DNA from 2 places in the Cupriavidus sp. C1SS-2L genome. Region 2 is predicted to be linked to the other one. Evidence: predicted binding sites of a transcription regulator. Region 2 holds the regulator's gene; the other holds the start of a gene.
What was found. Region 2 encodes sigma-54, which starts transcription at its own class of promoters, with help from an activator protein. Its sites were predicted from a motif close to TGGCANGNAANCTGCTTT; they were not measured.
Positions count from the first base shown of each region.

Region 1 (10,047 bases), 680 kb from region 2:
GTGTGACGGCCGGCATTGAGTTCGATCTCGCCGTCCGCTGCCATCAGTTCACCGGGAATCATCGCCGTCTCCTCAGGCTACCAACAGGCCGACGCCGTAAAGCGCAACGCCCGCGCCGGCCAAACGCGCCAGCCAGCCCGCGCGATTGCGCAGGTACGTGCCCGCGACGATGCCGAGCAGGTGCAGCGCCATGGTGGCCACCGCAAAGCCGGCAACGTACGCGAGCACAGCCGGCAGCGCTGCAGCCGTGCCGGGCAACTCGGCGCCGTGCGCATAGCCATGGAACACGGCGAAGCCCCCGACGATCGACATGCCCGCCCAGGCGGGAAGCTTCGCGCGGACTGCGACCAGTACGCCGACGACGAGCAGCGAAGCCGCAATCATTGGTTCTACCGCAGGAAGAGCCAGACCGGCGAGCCCAAGGCCAGCGCCAACCAGCATCAACGCAACGAATGCCAGCGGCAAGCGCAATGGGTCCGATGCCGAGCGTGCGCACAGTGCGCTCCAGACACCTACCGCCGCCATCGCCAGCAAGTGATCAGCGCCGGTAAGCGGATGCAGAAGCCCCGCCCAAAGGCTCGCCCCCACGGTAGCGGCATCATGGCCGGGATGGGCAAACGCGGAGACGGCAGCGAGGGACAGCGTGGCGCCCAGGGCCAGGCGTGAACAGGCGGAACGGTTCATATCGGCTCTCGATGGATGTTGTTCGTGTTGTCGGTGTGGTCGGCACGTCGTCAGACAATGGGATGGTGAACCGTGACGAGCTTGGTGCCGTCCGGAAAGGTCGCCTCGACCTGGATCTCTGGAATCATTTCGGCCACGCCATCCATCACGTCGTCGCGGCTCAGCACCGTCGTGCCTTCGTGCATCAGCTCGGCGACCGTGCGGCCATCGCGCGCGCCTTCCATGATTGCGGCGGTGATCAGCGCCACGGCCTCGGGGTAGTTCAGCTTGAGACCGCGCGCGCGTCGGCGCTCGGCAAGCAGCGCGGCAGTGAAGATCAGCAGCTTGTCCTTCTCTCTCGGTGTCAGTTCCATTGTGGATGTCCTTGTTGCTTTCGTATTCCTGCCTTCAGGTGGCCCACAGCCGCAGCGGCCGCGCCGGCACGCCGTGGATCGGCTCGCGCAGCGCGCTCCATGCGTCGACCATGATATGCCTGACCGCTTCCATCTGCCGGCCCAGCACGCGCACCAGCAGCATCGACTGCGCCGGTGACGACAGGCATGTCACCCCGGCGCGCAGACCAGCCGCGTAAGGCAGGCGTTCCGCGAGCGACTCGGCCAGTTCTTGCGTCGCGCCATGTCCGACCGCCCACAGCGTGCCGAGCACCGACATGCCGTCGAGCCCAGCCACCGCACCGCGCAGTGGCGACCCGGCATCCAGCTGCGATTGCTCGATCCACAGCGCATGGCCATTGCAGCGCACCTGCGTGTCTAGCCACAGCACGCCCCGGTTCCACTGCTCGCCCGATGCTTGCCGGCCCAGCACGACGGCATCCCAGCCGATCGCGCTGCCGCCAGGCGCAATTGAAAGTTCGGTCGCAATGCGCGCACGCGCATCGTCGAACACGATGTTCTCCTGCGGCAGCCAGTCAAGCCGCGCGCCTTCCTCGACGGTAAGTCGCACATGCTGCGACGCGTCACGGCCTAGCGACTTGTACCACTTCGTGGCGCCCGGCGTGGCGATGACAGCATGAGTACCCGCTTCCGCATGCAGGGCAATATCGAGCGTGTCGCCCCCGGCCACGCCAGCCGGTGGATGCAGGATGACGGCATGGCAGATGTCACCCTCCGGATAGAGGGGCTTCTGCACCATCAACGGGCCACGGTGCTGCCGCGCGGCCAGTACGGTACGTTCGCCGCGCGCGGCAAAACGCAGGCGCAGGCTGGCCTGCCATGCAGGCGGCACGGCAACGGCGGAAGGAAAATCGGGATGACGCATGGCTCGATGAGTGGACCGGCGATGCAAGCGAAGGCAAGCTGCGGGACGCGCTCTGCAGCGGATGCCGGAAATCATAGCGCGCCGGCCGCCTCTGCGGAAGCGTCGCGAACAGCACCTGCGCCGCCTCGCATGTTCACACGGCAATCAGCTCCCGCACGCCGTCCTGTTCCATGGCCGCGCCTTCTCCCTTCGCCACGACTTCGCCGCGGCTCATCACCACGTAATGGTCGGCGATATGTCGCGCGAACTCGTAGTACTGCTCGACAAGCAGCACCGTCATGCCGAACTCGTCGACCAGCAGGCGCAGCGCACGTCCGATGTCCTGGATGATCGATGGCTGGATGCCCTCAGTCGGCTCGTCGAGGATCAGCAGTTCGGGCTCGCTCATCAGCGCACGGCCGATCGCTAGCTGTTGCTGCTGTCCGCCGGACAGGTCTCCGCCGCGGCGCTGGCGCATGGTGCGCAGCACCGGGAACAGCTGATAGATGCGATCCGGCACGCCCGTCGGGCGCGCCCGGCTCGCCGCGCCGATCAGCAGGTTCTCTTCGACCGTGAGCCGTGGAAAAATCTCGCGCCCCTGCGGCACATAGGCGAGACCTGCCGAGACGCGCTCGTAAGGCGGCTTCTTTTCCAGCGCGCGCCCTTCCCATTGGATACTGCCGCTGCGCGTGGGCACCACCCCCATCAGGCACTTGAGCAAGGTGCTCTTGCCCACGCCGTTGCGGCCGAGCAGCGTGGTGAGCTTGCCGCGCGGCACCTCGAACGAGACGTTGCGCAGGATATGGCTGCCGCCGTAGAACTGGTTCAGTGCATTGACCTGCAGCATGGCTATCTTCCCAAATAGGATTCGATCACGCGTTCATCGCGCTTGACGCTGTCGAGCGTGCCTTCGGCGAGCACGCTGCCCTCGGCAAGCACCGTGACCCTGCCCTCGTCGCCGGCCAGCGCCGCGACGAACTCCATGTCGTGCTCGACCACCATCATCGAGCAACTGCCACGCAGGCTGTTCAGCAGCGCGGCGAGTTGCATGGTTTCCTCATCGGTCATGCCGGCCACGGGTTCGTCCAGCAGCAACAGCTGCGGCTGCTGCATCAACAGCATGCCGATCTCCAGCCGCTGCTTCTGGCCGTGCGACAGCAATCCGGCCGGACGATAGGCCTCGTCCTCCAGCCCCGTCAGCGCCAGCGTCTCTTCAATGCGACGATGCCCCTCCCCGGTCAGCCGGGCACGCAGCGACGACCACCAGCGCTTGTCGGCCTTCATCGCGAGTTCGAGGTTTTCCCAGACGGCATGCTGCTCGAACACCGTCGGCTTCTGGAACTTGCGGCCGATGCCGACCTGCGCGATGCGCGGCTCGGTCATGCGGATCAGGTCGATGGTCTGGCCCAGGAACACGCGGCCGCTCACGTTGGCGTTGCGCGGGCCTGTCTTGCCGGTGATGACGTCCATCATCGTGGTCTTGCCGGCGCCATTGGGGCCGATCACGCAGCGCAGTTCGCCGTGGTCGATCGACAGGCTCAGCTTGTTGAGCGCGCGGAAGCCGCCGAACTGCACCGTCACGTCTTCCAGGTAAAGGATGGGGCCATGCGAGACATCGATCGTGCCCGGCTCCACTACGCGGCCAAGGCCCGTGGCATTGCCGCTTTCCGCCTGACCGTATTCGAGCGCGGCATTCATGCTTCACCTCCGGTGCGTCCTGCTACTGCAGGACTGGATACGGCCTCGGTCGGCGCGGCCACTGCCGGCGTGGCACGGCTGCCGCGTTGGCGCAGACGCTTCCACAACCCGATCACGCCATCCGGCAGGTACAGCGTGACGAGCACGAACATCGCGCCGAGGAGGAACAGCCAGTACTCGGCAAAGTACGCGGTGAACATCGTCTTGGCGCCATTGACCAGGAACGCCCCGATCACGGGCCCGATCAACGTGCCGCGGCCACCAACGGCCACCCATACGGCCATCTCGATCGAATTGCCCGGCGACATCTCGCCCGGGTTGATGATGCCCACCTGCGGCACATACAGCGCGCCCGCAACACCGCACAGCACGGCCGAGAACGTCCATACGAAGAGCTTGTAGCCGAGCGGGTTGTAGCCCGAGAACATCACGCGCATCTCGGCATCGCGCACGGCCGTGACTACGCGGCCCAGCTTCGACGTCACGATATAGCGGCACGCGACGAACCCGGCGATCAGTGCGAGGAACGTCAGCACGAACAGCGCCGTGCGCGTCTGCGGCGCGGCGATCGCGAAATCCGCGATGCGCTTGAAGTCAGTGAACCCGTTGTTGCCGCCGAAGCCGGTCTCGTTGCGGAAGAAAAGCAGCATCGCCGCATACGTCATGGCTTGCGTGATGATCGACAGGTACACGCCCTTGATGCGCGAACGGAACGCGAAGAAGCCGAACAGCCACGCCAGCACGCCGGGCACGAGCACCACCAGCAGCAGCGCATACCAGAGGTGTTCGGTGCCGTGCCAGAACCACGGCAGTTCCTTCCAGTCGAGGAACACCATGAAGTCCGGCAAGTCGCTCTTATACACGCCTTCGCGGCCGATGGATCGCATCAGGTACATGCCCATCGCATAGCCGCCAAGCGCAAAGAACAAGCCATGTCCAAGGCTCAGGATGCCGCAGTAGCCCCACACGAGATCGAGTGCGATGGCAGCCAGCGCGAAGCACATGATCTTGCCGATCAGCGTCAGTGCATAGGCCGACAGGTGAAGCGGATGCCCTTCCGGCACCATCAGCGCGCACACCGGAACGCCGACCGCCACGACGAGCGTCAGTATCGCCAGCACAGCCCAGCCGCGCCCAGTGAACAGCGGCTGGCGCTCGGGCACCGACAGACGAAACGGCGTGCCCGGGGAGTTTGAGTGAAAGCTCTGCATCATGCCTCCGCGCTGCGCCCCTTGAGCGCGAAAAGTCCCTGCGGGCGCTTCTGGATGAAAAGCACGATCAGCACCAGGACGAAGATCTTGGCGAGCACCGCGCCATAGAACGGCTCGATGAACTTGTTGATGATGCCGAGGCCGAACGCGCCGACGATAGTGCCTGCCAACTGCCCTACCCCGCCCAGCACCACCACCATGAAGGAATCGATGATGTAGGCCTGGCCGAGGTCCGGGCCGACATTGCCGATCTGCGACAGCGCGCAGCCGCCCAGGCCGGCAATGCCCGCACCGAACGCGAACGCGTAGCTGTCGACCTTCCACGTGCGCACGCCCACGCACGCAGCCATGGTCCGGTTCTGTGTCGTGGCACGTACGAACAGGCCGAGTCGCGTACGGTTGAGCACCGCCCAGGCAACGGCCACGACGGCCAGCGCGAACAGGATGATCACGATGCGGTTGTACGGAATCACAAGGCCCGGCATCCATTCGACACCGCCGCTCATCCACGCGGGGTTGGCCACCTCAACGTTCTGCGCGCCGAACAACGTGCGCACCGCCTGCATCAGCAGCAGGCTCACACCGAACGTGGCGAGCAAGGTCTCCAGCGGGCGGCCATAGAGATGGCGCAGCACCAGCCGCTCGAGCACGAAGCCGACGATGCCGGCCGCGAGGAACGATGCCGGCAGTGCCGCGGGCAGGTACCAGTCGAACGCACCGGGCGCATACGTGCGGAACAGCGTCTGCACCACGTAGGTCGCATAGGCGCCGATCATCAGGAATTCGCCGTGCGCCATGTTGATGACGCCGATCAGGCCGTAGGTGATCGCCAGGCCCAGCGCGGCCAGCAATAGCACGCTGCCAAGGCTCAGGCCTGCGAACAGGTTGCCGACCAGTTCGGCGCGGCGCTGGTCGCTGCGCAGCGTGTCGAGCGCCTGCTGCGCGGCGGTACGTACCTCGACATCGGGTTCGCGATACTTGCCGTCGCTACCGCGCTCGACTAACGGTGCGAGCTTCTGGCGGCTTTGCGGATTGCTGTCGCGGCCGAGGACGCGAATGGCTTCGAGACGCGCCTCGCGCTGCGCGGCATCGCCAGCCTTCAGCTCCTCCGCTAGCACCGTAGTGGCCCAGATCACGTCCAGGCGTGCGCGCAGGCCGGGATCGGCCTCAGACTTGCGCGCAGTTTCCACACTGGCGCGCGACGCATTCTCTGGTTGATCGTACAGCGTGTTGATCGCCTGCGTGCGCAGCGAGATATCGGGCGACTGCAGCAGGAATCCGCTTGCGGCGCTATCGACGATCGCGCGCAGGCTGTTGTTCAGGGTCAGCGATTCCAGTTCATCGGCCTTGACCGTCACTGGCTTGCCGGTGATCGCATCGACGGTCTTGTCACCGTCCTGGCGCACCATGCCCACCGATGGGGCATATTGCAGCGTATCGTCCTGCAACGCCTTGAGAATAGGCCCGGCCTGCTCCGGCGGCGCCTTGGCCAGCGCGGACAAGGCCGCGGTCTTGGCATCGAAATCGTCCTCGGCCAATGGCTTGAGGTCGGCTTGCGTCAATGCGCCTGCGGCTGCCGCCAATAGCGGCACGGCAAGCAGCAGCGCAGCCAGCATGGCGCGCAGCCACGACATGGCGATCTTCGGTAACGATTGGGACATAGGTGCTGGCGATTGGGCGGCACGAGTCGTGCCTGCTTTTTTCGGGGACCCCCCCAGGCCCGGTCAGGCGCGCACCACCGCCAGCCGGCAACGGTCAGCCGGCGGAGCGCGCCTGCCAGGGGTGCAGCGACTGGCTGCCTTACATCACCTTGTCCGGCTTGCCTTCATTGCCGGAGATGAACGGGCTCCAAGGCTGCGCGCGGATCGGCTTCGCGGTCTTCCACACCACCGTGAACTGGCCGTCGCCCTTAACCTCGCCAATCATCACCGGCTTGTACAGATGATGGTTGTCGCCCATGGTCAGCGTGAAGCCGTCCGGTGCCTTGAAAGTCTGGCCATACATGGCCGCGCGGACCTTGTCCGGATCGGTCGTGCCGGCCTTCTTCACGGCCTGCGCCCACATGTGGATGCCGACGTAAGTGGCTTCCATCGGGTCATTGGTCACGCGCTTGTCGCCACCAGGAAGGTTGTTCGCCTTGACCCATGCCGCCCATTGCTTCTTGAACGCTTCGTTCTCGGGGTTCTTGACCGACATGAAGTAGTTCCATGCGGCCAGGTGGCCGACCAGCGGCTTGGTGTCGATGCCGCGCAGTTCTTCCTCACCCACCGAGAAGGCCACCACCGGCACGTCCTTGGCCTTCAGGCCGGCGTTGCCGAGCTCCTTGTAGAACGGCACGTTGGAGTCACCGTTGATGGTCGAGATCACAGCCGTTTTTCCGCCCTGCGAGAACTTCTTGATGTTCGCGACGATGGTCTGGTAGTCGCTGTGGCCGAACGGCGTGTAGACCTCTTCGATATCCTTGTCCGCCACGCCCTTGCTCTTCAGGAACGCGCGCAGGATCTTGTTGGTGGTGCGCGGGTAGACGTAGTCGGTGCCAAGCAGGAAGAAGCGCTTCGCGCCGCCACCTTCCTTGCTCATCAGGTACTCGACCGCCGGGATGGCCTGCTGGTTGGGCGCCGCGCCGGTGTAGAAGACGTTCTTGGACATCTCCTCGCCTTCATACTGCACGGGGTAGAACAGCAGCGAGTTCAGTTCCTCGTAGACCGGCAGCACCGACTTGCGCGACACCGAAGTCCAGCAGCCGAACGTGACAGCGACCTTGTCCTTGGTAATCAGCTGGCGCGCCTTCTCGGCGAACAGCGGCCAGTTTGATGCCGGATCCACGACCACGGGCTCGAGCTTGCGGCCGAGCACGCCGCCGCTCTTGTTGATCTCGTCGATGGTCATCAGGGCCACGTCCTTGAGCGACGTCTCCGAAATGGCCATGGTGCCCGACAGCGAATGGAGGATGCCGACCTTGATCGGTTCCTTGGACTGCGCCATCGCCAGCGGGCTGGCGCTGATCATCGCCGCGGCGGCTACCGCCGACAGCTTCAGCATGTCACGTCGTTTCATTGCAGCTCCCAGTTTGTCGTTTGGTTACGGGACTCAACGCACCCCGGGTGATGCATCTGCAACTAGCGTGCCATGGCGTACCGAGACGGCGAAAGACGACAGGAAGCCGGCGGGCGCCCGGCAAGTGACAAATCGAGGGAGGCTACCGAGCGGAAGCACCACGCTGGTGCTGGGAGAGCATGGACACCGACGCACCGGCTTCGTGCACGGTGCAATCGGGTGCAAGGATTCGGCGGACGCGCCGGCCAACGAATACGGGCGCAACCAGACGTGGTGCGGCGCCAAAAGCAAAACGGGGCCCGAAGGCCCCGTTTCTGTTCATTACCGGAAGATGATTACTTCATCATCCACGGCATCATGTTTGCGTTCATGTTGTGCATGATCCAGAGCGAACCGGCCAGCACGATGAACAGGATCAGCAGCGTGAACAGGAATGACATCACGTTCCAGCGCTGTTCCTTCGAACCATCCATATGCAGGAAGTACTTCAGGTGGACGACAACCTGCACCGCGGCCATGCCGAGGATGATCAGCAGGGTCGTGCCGCGGTCCATAGTGCCGTCCATCACGATCTTGAACGGGATGACGGTCAGGATCACCGCCAGCACGAAGCCGATCGCATAGGACTTGAAGCTGCTGTGGCCGTGCGACTCGGCGTGCGCGGACGCTGCGTGTTGCTGTGCCATTTACATTGCTCCCATCAGGTAGACCACGGTGAAGACGCCGATCCAGACGACGTCCAGGAAGTGCCAGAACAGGCTGAGGCAGTTCAGGCGCTTGGACATCGTCGGGGTCAGGCCCTTCTTGCTGACTTGCCACATCAGGACCAGCATCCACACCATGCCGCTTGCGACGTGCAGGCCGTGGGTGCCCACCAGCGTGAAGAACGACGACAGGAACGCGCTGCGGCTCGGGCCGGCGCCTTCGGCGATCAGGTGATGGAATTCGTTGATTTCCATGTACATGAACGCGGCGCCCAGCAGGAACGTGATACCCAGCCAGACCAGTACCCGCCCCTTCGAGCGGTTCTGCATCGAGATCATCGCGAAGCCGTACGTGATCGACGAGAACAGCAGGATGAAGGTCTCGACGAGCACGTAGTTGAGCTCGAAAAGCTCCTTGGCCGACGGGCCGCCCGCCACTTCGCCGCGCAGGACGGCGAAGGCGGCGAACAGGCACGCGAACAAGATGCAGTCGCTCATCAGGTACAGCCAGAAACCAAAGATGGTGTTCTCGCTGGTGTCGTGGTGCGCGTGGTCGTGCGTCTCGTCGTGCGAGTGCGCATGAGCCGGGGCTTGCGCCGCCCCGAAGCGATCAAGGACTTCTGTCGACATGGTCATCAGGCCTGCGAAGCAATGCGCTGCAGTTGGCGCGTTTCAATCTGCTCGACCTCTGCGGCCGGCACGTAATAGTCGATGTGGTCATCGTTGGCGCGGCGGATGAACGACACCACCATGCCGACCAGGCCCACGGCGGCAAGCCACCAGATGTGCCAGACCAGGGCGAAGCCCAGCACCAGGCTGAACAGGCCCATCCAGAAGCCAGCGCCGGTGTTCTTCGGCATGTGGATCTGCTCGTAGCCGCTGGTCGGGATGGTTTCGCCACGGGCCTTCATGTCGGCGAACGCGTCCAGGTCACGCACCACCGGGGTGTGCGCGAAGTTGTAGAACGGCGGCGGCGACGAGGTAGCCCATTCCAGCGTGCGGCCACCCCACGGGTCGCCGGTCACGTCGGCCAGCTTCTTGCGGTCGCGGATCGACACGACGATCTGCAGCACCTGGAAGAAGATGCCCAGCGCCACGAAGACCACGCCAACCACGGCCAGGTACAGCCACGGCGTCCAGGCCGGGTTGTCGGTGTGGTTCAGACGACGGGTCATGCCCATCAGGCCCAGCACGTACAGCGGCATGAAGGCGAAGTAGAAGCCCACCAGCCAGCACCAGAACGCGTACTTGCCCAGTCGCTCGTTCAGCGTGAAGCCGAACGCCTTCGGCCACCAGTAGGTGATGCCGGCCAGGTAGCCGAACAGCACGCCGCCGATGATCACGTTGTGGAAGTGGGCGATCAGGAACAGGCTGTTGTGCAGCACGAAGTCGGCTGCCGGAACGGCCATCAGCACACCGGTCATGCCGCCGATCACGAAGGTGATCATGAAGCCCAG
Region 1 is NZ_CP172708.1:1,061,164-1,071,210, reverse strand. Features, by position in the region: gene ACIGJG_RS04970 (urease subunit beta) at 1-62, opposite strand, end outside; gene ACIGJG_RS04965 (HupE/UreJ family protein) at 73-684, opposite strand; gene ACIGJG_RS04960 (urease subunit gamma) at 735-1,037, opposite strand; gene ACIGJG_RS04955 (urease accessory protein UreD) at 1,072-1,941, opposite strand; gene urtE (urea ABC transporter ATP-binding subunit UrtE) at 2,075-2,767, opposite strand; gene urtD (urea ABC transporter ATP-binding protein UrtD) at 2,770-3,618, opposite strand; gene urtC (urea ABC transporter permease subunit UrtC) at 3,615-4,829, opposite strand; gene urtB (urea ABC transporter permease subunit UrtB) at 4,829-6,490, opposite strand; gene urtA (urea ABC transporter substrate-binding protein) at 6,630-7,886, opposite strand; gene cyoD (cytochrome o ubiquinol oxidase subunit IV) at 8,222-8,572, opposite strand; gene cyoC (cytochrome o ubiquinol oxidase subunit III) at 8,573-9,220, opposite strand; gene cyoB (cytochrome o ubiquinol oxidase subunit I) at 9,226-10,047, opposite strand, start outside.
Region 1: the regulator sigma-54 is predicted to act here: its motif matches at 7,942-7,959, upstream of urtA (urea ABC transporter substrate-binding protein).

Region 2 (10,047 bases):
ATCCACGACTTCGAAGGCGACCAGACCTACACCGAAAAGCGCGGCCACAATTTCACGCTGAACGCCACATTCGCCGAGGTCGACCCGGCCGCCTACGACGCGCTGGTCATCCCTGGCGGTCGCGCCCCGGAGTACCTGCGCCTGAATGCCCGAGTGCTGGAGATCGTGCAGCACTTTGCCAGCAACAACAAGCCGATCGCGGCGGTGTGCCACGGCGCCCAGTTGCTGGCCGCTGCCGGCGTGCTCGAAGGGCGGACCTGTTCGGCCTACCCCGCCTGTGCACCGGAAGTGAAGCTTGCGGGCGGCAAGTACGCCGATATCCCGGTCGACCAGGCCCACACCGACGGCAATCTCGTGACGGCGCCGGCGTGGCCCGCACATCCCGCATGGCTGGCCCAGTTCCTTGCCGTGCTGGGGACGCGGATCGTACATTAGAGGCTTCCGAACGCGGCGCGGCCGTTCCTGGCAGGCGCCGACAGCACGGGGGTTCCCATGTGTGAGATCTTCATCCGCGCTAATCCGCAGTCCTACGAGTGCCAGGCGCGGTCGCTGCGGCTGCATGGCGTTGCCACCAGCATCCGCCTCGAAAACCTGTTCTGGGAAGTACTCGAGGAACTCGCGCAACGCGACGGCATGACCGTCAACCAGCTCATCACGCGGCTGCATGACGAGCTCACCGTACATCGCGGCGACGCGGCCGTCGCTGGCAACTTCTCGTCTTTCCTCCGTGTGTGCTGCCTGCGCTACCTGATGCTGCAAGGCAAGGGGCGCATTCCCGCGGATACCAGCGTCGCGATCCGCTCTCTCGACGCCCGGTCTGTGCTGGACAACCTGCCGGCGTCGTGGGCGGAAGCGCCAGCCGGAGCGGCGCACTAGGGGACTCCAGCCAGATCAGTCGCTCAGGATCCGCGTCTCCGCCGCCTCCAGTGCCTCCGGCGTGCCACGCAGCACGATGATGTCGCCGACTTCGAGGATGGTGTCGGGCTCCGGATCGAAGGCGCGGATGCCACGGCGGCGAACGGCCGTGACTTCGGCGCCGATTCGCTCCAACCCCAACGCGCCCAAGCGGCGGCCGACGGCCGTCGCGGCCGGCTCGAGCGACACCGAATGCAGCCGCACGCTATCGCGCTCGACCATGTCCTCTTCATCGTCGCGGCCGTGAAAGTAGCCGCGCAGCAGGCTGTAGCGCGCATCGCGTGCTTCCTGCACGCCACGCAACACGTGACGCATGGGCACCCCGAGCAGCACCAGCGCATGCGAAGCCAGCATCAGGCTGCCCTCGATGATTTCCGGCACGACTTCGGTGGCACCCGCTTTCTGCAACGTGTCGAGTTCAGAATCGTCGACCGTGCGTACGATCACCGGCAACGCCGGCGCCAACTCCTGCACATGGTGCAGCACCTTGAGCGCTGACGGCGTGTTGGCATAGGTGATGATGACGGCGGCGGCGCGGTGGATACCGGCGGCAATCAGCGCCTCGCGACGCCCAGCGTCACCGTAGACCACGGTATCGCCCGCCGCGGCGGCATCGCGCACGCGGTCCGGATCAAGGTCGAGCGCCACGTAAGTGATGCTCTCGCGCTCGAGCATATGCGCCAGGTTCTGGCCGCTGCGCCCGTAACCGCAGATGATCGCGTGCTTCTCGGTCTGCAGGCTCTGCGCGGCGATACGCGTCATGTTCAGCGACTGCATCAGCCATTCGTTCGCCGCAAAGCGCAGCACAATGGCATCGCTGTACTGGATCAGGAACGGCGCGGCCAGCATCGAGAGCAGCATCGACGCCAGGATCACCTGGATCAGCACCGGGTCCACCAGGTTGAGGCCGTCAATCTGGTTGAGCAGCACGAAGCCGAATTCGCCGGCCTGCGCGAGCCCCAGGCCCGTGCGGATGGCCACGCCCTGGCGCGAGCCGAACAGGCGCGCCAGTACGGAGATCAGCAGCAGCTTGAACAGGATCGGCACCCCCAGCAGCACCAGCACCAGCCAGATGTGCTCGATCACCACCTGGATGTTGAGCAGCATGCCAATGGTCACGAAGAACAGCCCGAGCAGCACGTCGCGGAAGGGCTTGATGTCCTCTTCCACCTGGTGCCGGTAGGGCGTTTCCGAAATCAGCATGCCGGCCATGAACGCGCCCAGCGCCATCGACAGGCCCAGCCGCTCGGTCAGCGCAGCCATGCCAAGCGTGACCAGCAGCAGGTTCAGCATGAACAGTTCCTGCGAGCGCCGCGCCGCCACCACGTGGAACCAGCGGCTCATCAGGCGCTGTCCGAGGAAGAAGATCACACCGAGCGCCACCGCGATCTTCGCCGTGGCCATGCCGAGTGCAACCATCAGGTCACCGGGGTCGCGCGACAGCGCCGGGATCACGATCAGCAGCGGCACCACGGCCAGGTCCTGGAACAGCAACACGCTGATGATGTTGCGGCCATGCTCGCTTTCCAGCTCCACGCGCTCGGACAGCATCTTCGACACGATGGCCGTCGACGACATGGCCAGTGCCCCGCCAAGCGCCACGGAAGCCTGCCAGGACAACGGAAACAGCCAGTTGAACAGCCAGCTCGCCGGCACCACGGCCAGCATCGACAATACGACCTGCGAGCCGCCCAGCCCGAACACGAGCCGTTTCATGGCGCGAAGCTTGCTCAGGCTGAATTCCAGGCCAATCGAAAACATCAGGAAGACCACGCCGAACTCGGCCAGGTACTTGGTCTGGGCCGTGTCGCTGGCCAGGCCCAGCGCATGCGGGCCGATCAGGATGCCGACCGCCAGGTAGCCGAGCATGGGCGGCAGCTGGAGCATGCGGAACGCGACCACGCCGAATACGGCGGCAGCCAGCAGCACCAGGGTCAGTTCCAGCGGAGAATGCATCAGGCGGCTCAGGAAGAACCGTCAGGGCTGGCCGGCTGCGCCCCGGCACGGGCCCTGCCGGCGGAACACGGCAAGCGCGGCGCTTGCCGGGACGGCCCGGGCGTCGCCGCATTCGTTGGTATACTTCGACGCCATGATAGCCAATTTCGATGCGGATCGAGCACTCCGGCTCGCCCAAAGTACCCTCCAGATTGAAGCCGAAGCGGTCGCCGCACTTTCGGGGCGCCTGACCCCGGACTTCTCGCACGCGGTGCAGCTCGTCCTGCAGTGCACGGGACGCGTCGTGGTGTCGGGCATCGGCAAGTCAGGCCATATCGGCCGCAAGGTCGCGGCGACGCTGGCCTCGACCGGCACGCCGGCCTTCTTTGTCCATCCGGCCGAAGCCAGCCACGGCGACCTCGGCATGGTCACGCGCGATGACGTCCTGATCGCATTCTCCAATTCCGGGGAAACCGGCGAGCTGCTGTCGATCATCCCGATCGTCAAGCGCATCGGCGCGCGGCTGATCTCGGTCACCGGCAACCCGGAATCGAACCTGGCCAAGCTCGCAGACGCCCATCTCGATGCCGGCGTGGAAAAGGAAGCCTGCCCGCTGAACCTGGCGCCAACGGCCAGCACCACGGCGGCGCTGGCACTCGGCGACGCGCTCGCGGTCGCGGTGCTCGATGCGCGCGGCTTCGGCGAGGAAGACTTCGCGCGCTCGCACCCGGGCGGCGCGCTCGGCCGCAAGCTGCTGACCCACGTGCGCGATGTGATGCGCAGCGGCAATGCGGTGCCGGAGGTCCGCGAAAACACGCCGCTGGCCCAGGCGCTCATGGAAATCACGCGCAAGGGCATGGCCATGACCGCCGTGGTCGACTCTGACGGCAAGGCCATCGGCGTCTTCACCGACGGCGACCTGCGCCGCCTGCTGGAAACCCCGCGCGACTGGAAGACCGTGCCGATCGGCGATGTGATGCACCACAACCCGCACGTGGTGCACGAAGACCAGTTGGCCGTCGAAGCCGTGCAGGTCATGGAAGCCAACCGCATCAACCAGTTGCTGGTGGTCGACCATGACGGGCGCCTGGTGGGCGCGCTGCACATCCACGACCTGACCCGCGCCAAGGTCATCTGATCCACGGCGCGCACGCAAAGAGACCATGCAGGCCCTCCTGTCCTCCCTCACCGGGATCGTCTTGCGCCTGCTGCCATTGCTGCTGATGGCAGTGGTGGCAGGCAGCACGTTCTGGCTGGTGCAGATCAATTCGCAGCAGGAAGGCACCAAGGCGCCTGTCGTCCGCAAGCACGAGGCCGACTACTACATTGAGCGGTTCTCGGCCACCGAGCTGGCGCAGGACGGCGGCACCAAGGTGCGGTTCACCGGCGACAAGATGGTCCACTTCGACGACGACCAGACCTACGAAGTGACCCGTCCCGCCATGCGCGCCTATCAGCCTAACCGGCCGCCGGTGTCCGCGCGTGCCGACCTCGGCCGCATGAACGCCGAAGGCTCGGTCATCGACCTGTATGGCAATGGCTTCGTCGAACGCCAGCAGGGAGCGGATGCGGCCAAGGACCCGCTGCTGACGGCGGCGTCGAGCTACTTCCAGGTGCTGCTCAACGATGACATCGTCAAGACCGACAAGGCCGTCAAGCTCACGCGCGGCCCGTCGGTCATGACCGCCAACGGCCTGATCTTCAACAACGTTACCCGCGAAGTACAATTGCTGGGTAACGTACGGGGCACCATCATTACCGGTGCACCTGCCCGGACTCCGGGATCCTGACAACAACAGCCGCCCGCGCGCGACGGGGCGGCACCGCGGACCCGAGGTTCGCGCGAATTTCCGCCTTCCTGCGACCCTTTGCCAACATGATTGCCTCCCTGTCGACCTTGTCCCGCCGGCGCGCCGCCCCGGTGCTGCTGGCCGCAGCCGCCGTGCTTGCCGCGCTGGCGCCGCCGGCCGCCCATGCCGAACGCGCGGACCGGGACAAGCCACTGGTACTGGAAGCCGATAACGCCAGCTACGACGACGTCAAGCAGATCTACACGCTGACCGGCAATGTGGTCCTGACCAAGGGCACCATGGTGCTGAAGTCCGACGCCGCCGAGATCCGCACCGACCCCGAGGGCTACCAGTACGCGGTGGCCACGGCCAAGGGCGGCAAGCAGGCGTATATCCGCCAGAAGCGTGACGGCGTCGACGAGTACATGGACGGCTGGGGCGATCGCATCGAGTACGACGGCAAGCAGGAGCTGTCCAAGCTGATCGGCCACGCACGCATGGCGCGCCTGCAAGGTGCCAAGCTCGTCGACGAGATCCGCGGCGCGGTGCTGACCTATGACAGCCGCAATGAGTTCTATACCGCGGCCGGCGGGGGTGACAACACCTCGGCCGGCAACCCGTCTGGACGCGTGCGCGCGGTGCTCTCGCCGCGCCAGGAAGCGAGTGGTGCGGCCGCTGCCGCGCCGCTCGACCTGAAGCCGGCGCCCGCGCCGTCCAGCAAGCCCTGAATCCCGCGCGCGAGCGCACGACCGCCATCATGACCGATACCGCAACACTCGCCCCCACGCCCGCTTCCGCCGCCAACGACGTCCGTGCCGAGAGCAGCACGATGGTCGTGCGCCACCTGAAGAAGCGCTACGGGACGCGTACGGTGGTCAAGGACGTGTCGCTCGACGTGAAAAGCGGCGAGGTCGTGGGCCTGCTGGGTCCGAATGGCGCCGGCAAGACCACGTCGTTCTACATGATCGTCGGCCTGGTGGCGCTCGACGAGGGCGATATCGTGCTCGACGGGCAGCACATCAGCGGCCTGGCCATCCACGAACGCGCGCGCATGGGGCTTTCCTACCTGCCGCAGGAAGCGTCGGTGTTCCGCAAGCTGAATGTCGAAGAGAACATCCGCGCGGTGCTGGAGCTCCAGGTCGTGAACGGCAAGCCGCTGCCAAAGGCCGAGATCGACGCGCGGCTCGATACGCTGCTGGACGACCTGCAGATCGCCCACTTGCGCAACAACCCGGCGCTTTCGCTGTCGGGCGGCGAACGCCGCCGCGTTGAAATTGCGCGCGCGCTGGCATCGTCGCCGCGCTTCATCCTGCTGGACGAACCGTTCGCCGGCGTGGACCCGATCGCGGTCGGCGAAATCCAGCGCATCGTCAGCTTCCTGAAGGCACGCAATATCGGCGTGCTTATCACCGACCACAACGTGCGCGAGACGCTCGGCATCTGCGACCACGCGTACATCATCAGCGAAGGCACCGTGCTCGCGGCGGGCCAGCCTGAAGACATCATCGCGAACGAATCGGTGCGGCGCGTCTACCTGGGCGAGAATTTCCGCATGTGAAGCGGGGGTGGCACGCGGCCACCGGGAAAGAGACGATCAGGCGACACATGCGATAGCAATTTCCGTTCCAACATCGGAAAGATGCGCATAAAATAGGTCGCATGAAACCGTCGCTCCAGCTCCGCCTTTCGCAGCATCTGGCACTCACGCCGCAACTGCAGCAGTCGATCCGACTGCTGCAACTCTCAACGCTGGAACTGCAACAGGAAGTCGAGCAGGCGCTCACGGAGAACCCGCTGCTGGAGCGCGAAAACGACTGGATCGAAAGTCCGCTGCGCGTAGCGGCAGATGGCTCGGTCAACCTGCAAAGTGCCCCGGCTCCCGCTCCTGCCGAACCGCAGGGCAATGGCGAAGCGAATGCCGACAGCGCACGCGGCAGCGATGACGAGAACTACACCGACAGCGGCGGTGACGACTACGGCAGCGACTGGAGCCTCGACGATTTCGCGCGGCGCCCCCAGGGCGAGGACGACGAAAAGACGCCCATGCAGCTGCGCGATGCCGAGCCCACGCTGCGCGAACATCTGATGGAACAGCTCACGCCGCTGAAGATTTCGCTGCGCGACAAGGGGCTGGCGATCTTCCTGATCGAATCGCTCGATGACGACGGCTACCTGAGCACGTCGCTCGACGAGATCTGCTCGGAACTGCCCGAGGAACTCGAATTCGAAGTCGACGAAGTCCAGGCCATGCTCACGCTGCTGCAGAGCTTCGACCCGGCGGGCGTGGGCGCGCGCAATGCAGCCGAATGCCTGAGCCTGCAATTGCGCCGGCTGCAGCACCCGCAGCGCGAACTGGCGCTGTCGATCGTCCAGCATCATCTTGAATTGCTTGCGGTGCGCGACTACACGCGCCTGAAAAAAGCGCTGCAGGTGGACGAAGCGGCGCTAAAAGCCGCGCATGAACTGATCCGTTCGCTCGCGCCGTATCCCGGGCATGCGTACAGCCGGCCTGAAGCGGATTTCGTAGTGCCCGACGTGTTCGTGCGCAAGAGCGGCAGCGGCTGGATTGCACAGCTGAACCCGGATGTGATGCCCCGCCTGCGCATCAACGACATGTACGCGCAGATCCTGCGCGGAGCGAAGGGGGAATCCGGCGCTGCCGGGCTGCAGCAAAAGCTGCAGGAGGCACGTTGGCTGATCAAAAATATTCAGCAAAGGTTCGACACAATCCTGCGAGTTTCACAGGCAATTGTCGAACGTCAGAAGAACTTTTTCACGCACGGCGAAATCGCGATGCGCCCCTTGGTTTTGCGGGAGATTGCCGATACACTGGGATTACACGAGTCAACCATATCCCGGGTGACGACCAATAAATACATGGCAACGCCGATGGGTACTTTCGAACTGAAGTACTTCTTCGGTAGCCACGTGTCCACCGAAACCGGTGGCGCGGCTTCATCAACGGCGATCCGCGCCTTGATCAAGCAACTTATAGGAGCCGAAGACCCGAGGAGTCCTCTTTCCGACAGCCGAATTGCCGAATTGCTGGGTGAACAAGGCTTCGTTGTCGCGCGCCGTACCGTCGCCAAGTATCGCGAAGCCCTGAAGATCCCCGCTGTCAATCTCCGCAAGACTTTGTAGCCGAGTTGCACCGCCTGCCTGGTGCAGCTCTTTCAGAAGGAGAAGCGCTATGAACTTCAAGATCAGTGGACACCACCTGGACATCACGCCTCCGCTGCGTGAGTACGTGGAAACGAAGCTGGAGCGTATCGTCAGGCATTTCGATCAAGTCATTGGCGTTAGCGTGCTACTTTCAGTCGATAACCATAAGGAAAAGGACAGGCGGCAGTACGCGGAAATCAATCTGCACCTTCGGGGCAAGGACATCTTTGTTGAAGCCCATCACGAAGACCTGTATGCGGCCATCGACGCACTTGTCGACAAGCTGGACCGCCAGGTGCTTCGCTACAAGGATCGCGTGCAAGGCCACGACCGCGAAGCGGTCAAGTACCAGATGGCCGAAGCGCAACTACAGCAGCAATGATCATGCCTGCCGGTCGTAAGGCTGGCCGCTGAAAGGGACTGAGAAAAGCAAGCCGCGCCATGTAGCGCGGCTTTTTTGCGTCTGTTGGCGGCCATCCTGTGCAGGTTACTGGCATAGGTGTTCGCAACTGACGCGGCGCGGTGTATGCTCTCTAAGACATAGCCGGTAGCGACTCCTGTGCGCGCGCCCTATCCCGGTGCGGCGGCACGAGCACGGCACAGGGATACACAAGGCCCGACGCTGCGTTGCACAAGTCAGGGGAGACGCTGCTCTATAATGGCCAAACGCCTGGCAAACCATGGTATCGCCATAAAGCGGCCCGCAGCCTTGCACGGCCGAGCAGTCCCATCTGCCTGCTAACTGAAATCCTCGCATCGCCCATGAATCGTTTGGCCAAACTGCTGCCACCCGGCAACATCAACCTCGACGTCAGCGTCACCAGCAAGAAGCGTGTCTTCGAGCAAGCCGGGCTCCTCTTCGAGAACAACCATGGCGTGGCGCGGGCGACCGTGACCGACAACCTGTTTGCGCGCGAGTCGCTCGGTTCGACCGGCCTTGGCGCAGGCGTGGCCATTCCGCATGGGCGCATCAAGGGACTGAAGCAGCCGTTGGCCGCGTTCATGCGGTTGGCCGAGCCGATCCCTTTCGAATCACCCGACGGCAAACCCGTTTCGCTGCTGATCTTCCTGCTGGTGCCGGAACAGGCCACGCAGCAGCATCTCGAGATCCTCTCGGAAATCGCGCAGTTGCTGTCCGATCGCGACATGCGCGAAGGCCTCGCAACGCTGGCCACACCCGAAGAAGTGCATCAGCTACTGACACAGTGGCATCCCTGACCCTTCCCCTGGGCTGGCAACAGACCGGACGACCCTAAAGCCCGGCACTGCCCCCGCCCCGAAAGTCATACCGCATGGAACTCACCGGCGTCACCTCGCAGTCGATCTTCGACGACAACGCAGCCGACATCAAACTCTCGTGGGTGGCTGGCCTGGAAGGTGCGGACCGCGCCTTCGACGTGGAGTTTGCCCGCGAGGCCACCTCGGCCGCGGACCTCGTCGGCCACCTGAACCTGATCCACCCGAACCGGATCCAGGTCCTCGGCAAGCCCGAAATCACGTACTACCAGCGCCTGGACGACGAAACCCGCAAGCGCCAGATGGGCGAGCTGATCCTGCTGGAGCCGCCGTTCCTCGTTGTGGCCGACGGCATGGAGCCGCCGCCGGACCTGGAACTGCGCTGCACGCGTTCATCCACGCCACTGTTCACCACGCCGGTGTCGTCCGCAGCGGTAATCGACCACCTGCGGTTGTACCTGTCGCGCATTTCCGCGCCGCGCGTGACCATGCACGGCGTGTTTCTCGACATTCTCGGCATGGGCGTGCTGATCATGGGCGAGTCGGGCCTGGGCAAGAGCGAACTGGGCCTGGAACTGATTTCGCGCGGCCACGGACTGGTAGCCGACGATGCCGTGGATTTCGTGCGCCTTGGGCCGGATTTCATCGAAGGACGCTGCCCGCCGCTGCTCCAGAACCTGCTGGAAGTGCGCGGCCTGGGCCTGCTCGACATCAAGACCATCTTCGGTGAAACCGCCGTGCGTCGGAAAATGAAGATGAAGCTGGTCGTGCAGCTTGTGCGCCGCAACGACGGCGAATTCGAACGTCTGCCGCTCGATTCGCAGTACCTCGACGTACTTGGCCTGCCGATCCACATGGTCAAGATCCAGGTCGCGGCCGGCCGAAACCTCGCCGTGCTGGTCGAGGCTGCCGTGCGCAACACGATCCTGCGCCTGCGCGGCATCGACACGCTGCGCGACTTCATGGACCGCCAGCGCGCTGCCATGCAGGCCGACGCAGTTTCGCGCGG
Region 2 is NZ_CP172708.1:383,244-393,290, reverse strand. Features, by position in the region: gene ACIGJG_RS01845 (DJ-1/PfpI family protein) at 1-435, shown strand, start outside; gene ACIGJG_RS01840 (ribbon-helix-helix domain-containing protein) at 493-876, shown strand; gene ACIGJG_RS01835 (monovalent cation:proton antiporter family protein) at 892-2,871, opposite strand; gene ACIGJG_RS01830 (KpsF/GutQ family sugar-phosphate isomerase) at 3,005-3,988, shown strand; gene lptC (LPS export ABC transporter periplasmic protein LptC) at 4,014-4,640, shown strand; gene lptA (lipopolysaccharide transport periplasmic protein LptA) at 4,727-5,368, shown strand; gene lptB (LPS export ABC transporter ATP-binding protein) at 5,398-6,198, shown strand; gene ACIGJG_RS01810 (RNA polymerase factor sigma-54) at 6,300-7,781, shown strand; gene hpf (ribosome hibernation-promoting factor, HPF/YfiA family) at 7,831-8,184, shown strand; gene ptsN (PTS IIA-like nitrogen regulatory protein PtsN) at 8,565-9,020, shown strand; gene hprK (HPr(Ser) kinase/phosphatase) at 9,095-10,047, shown strand, end outside.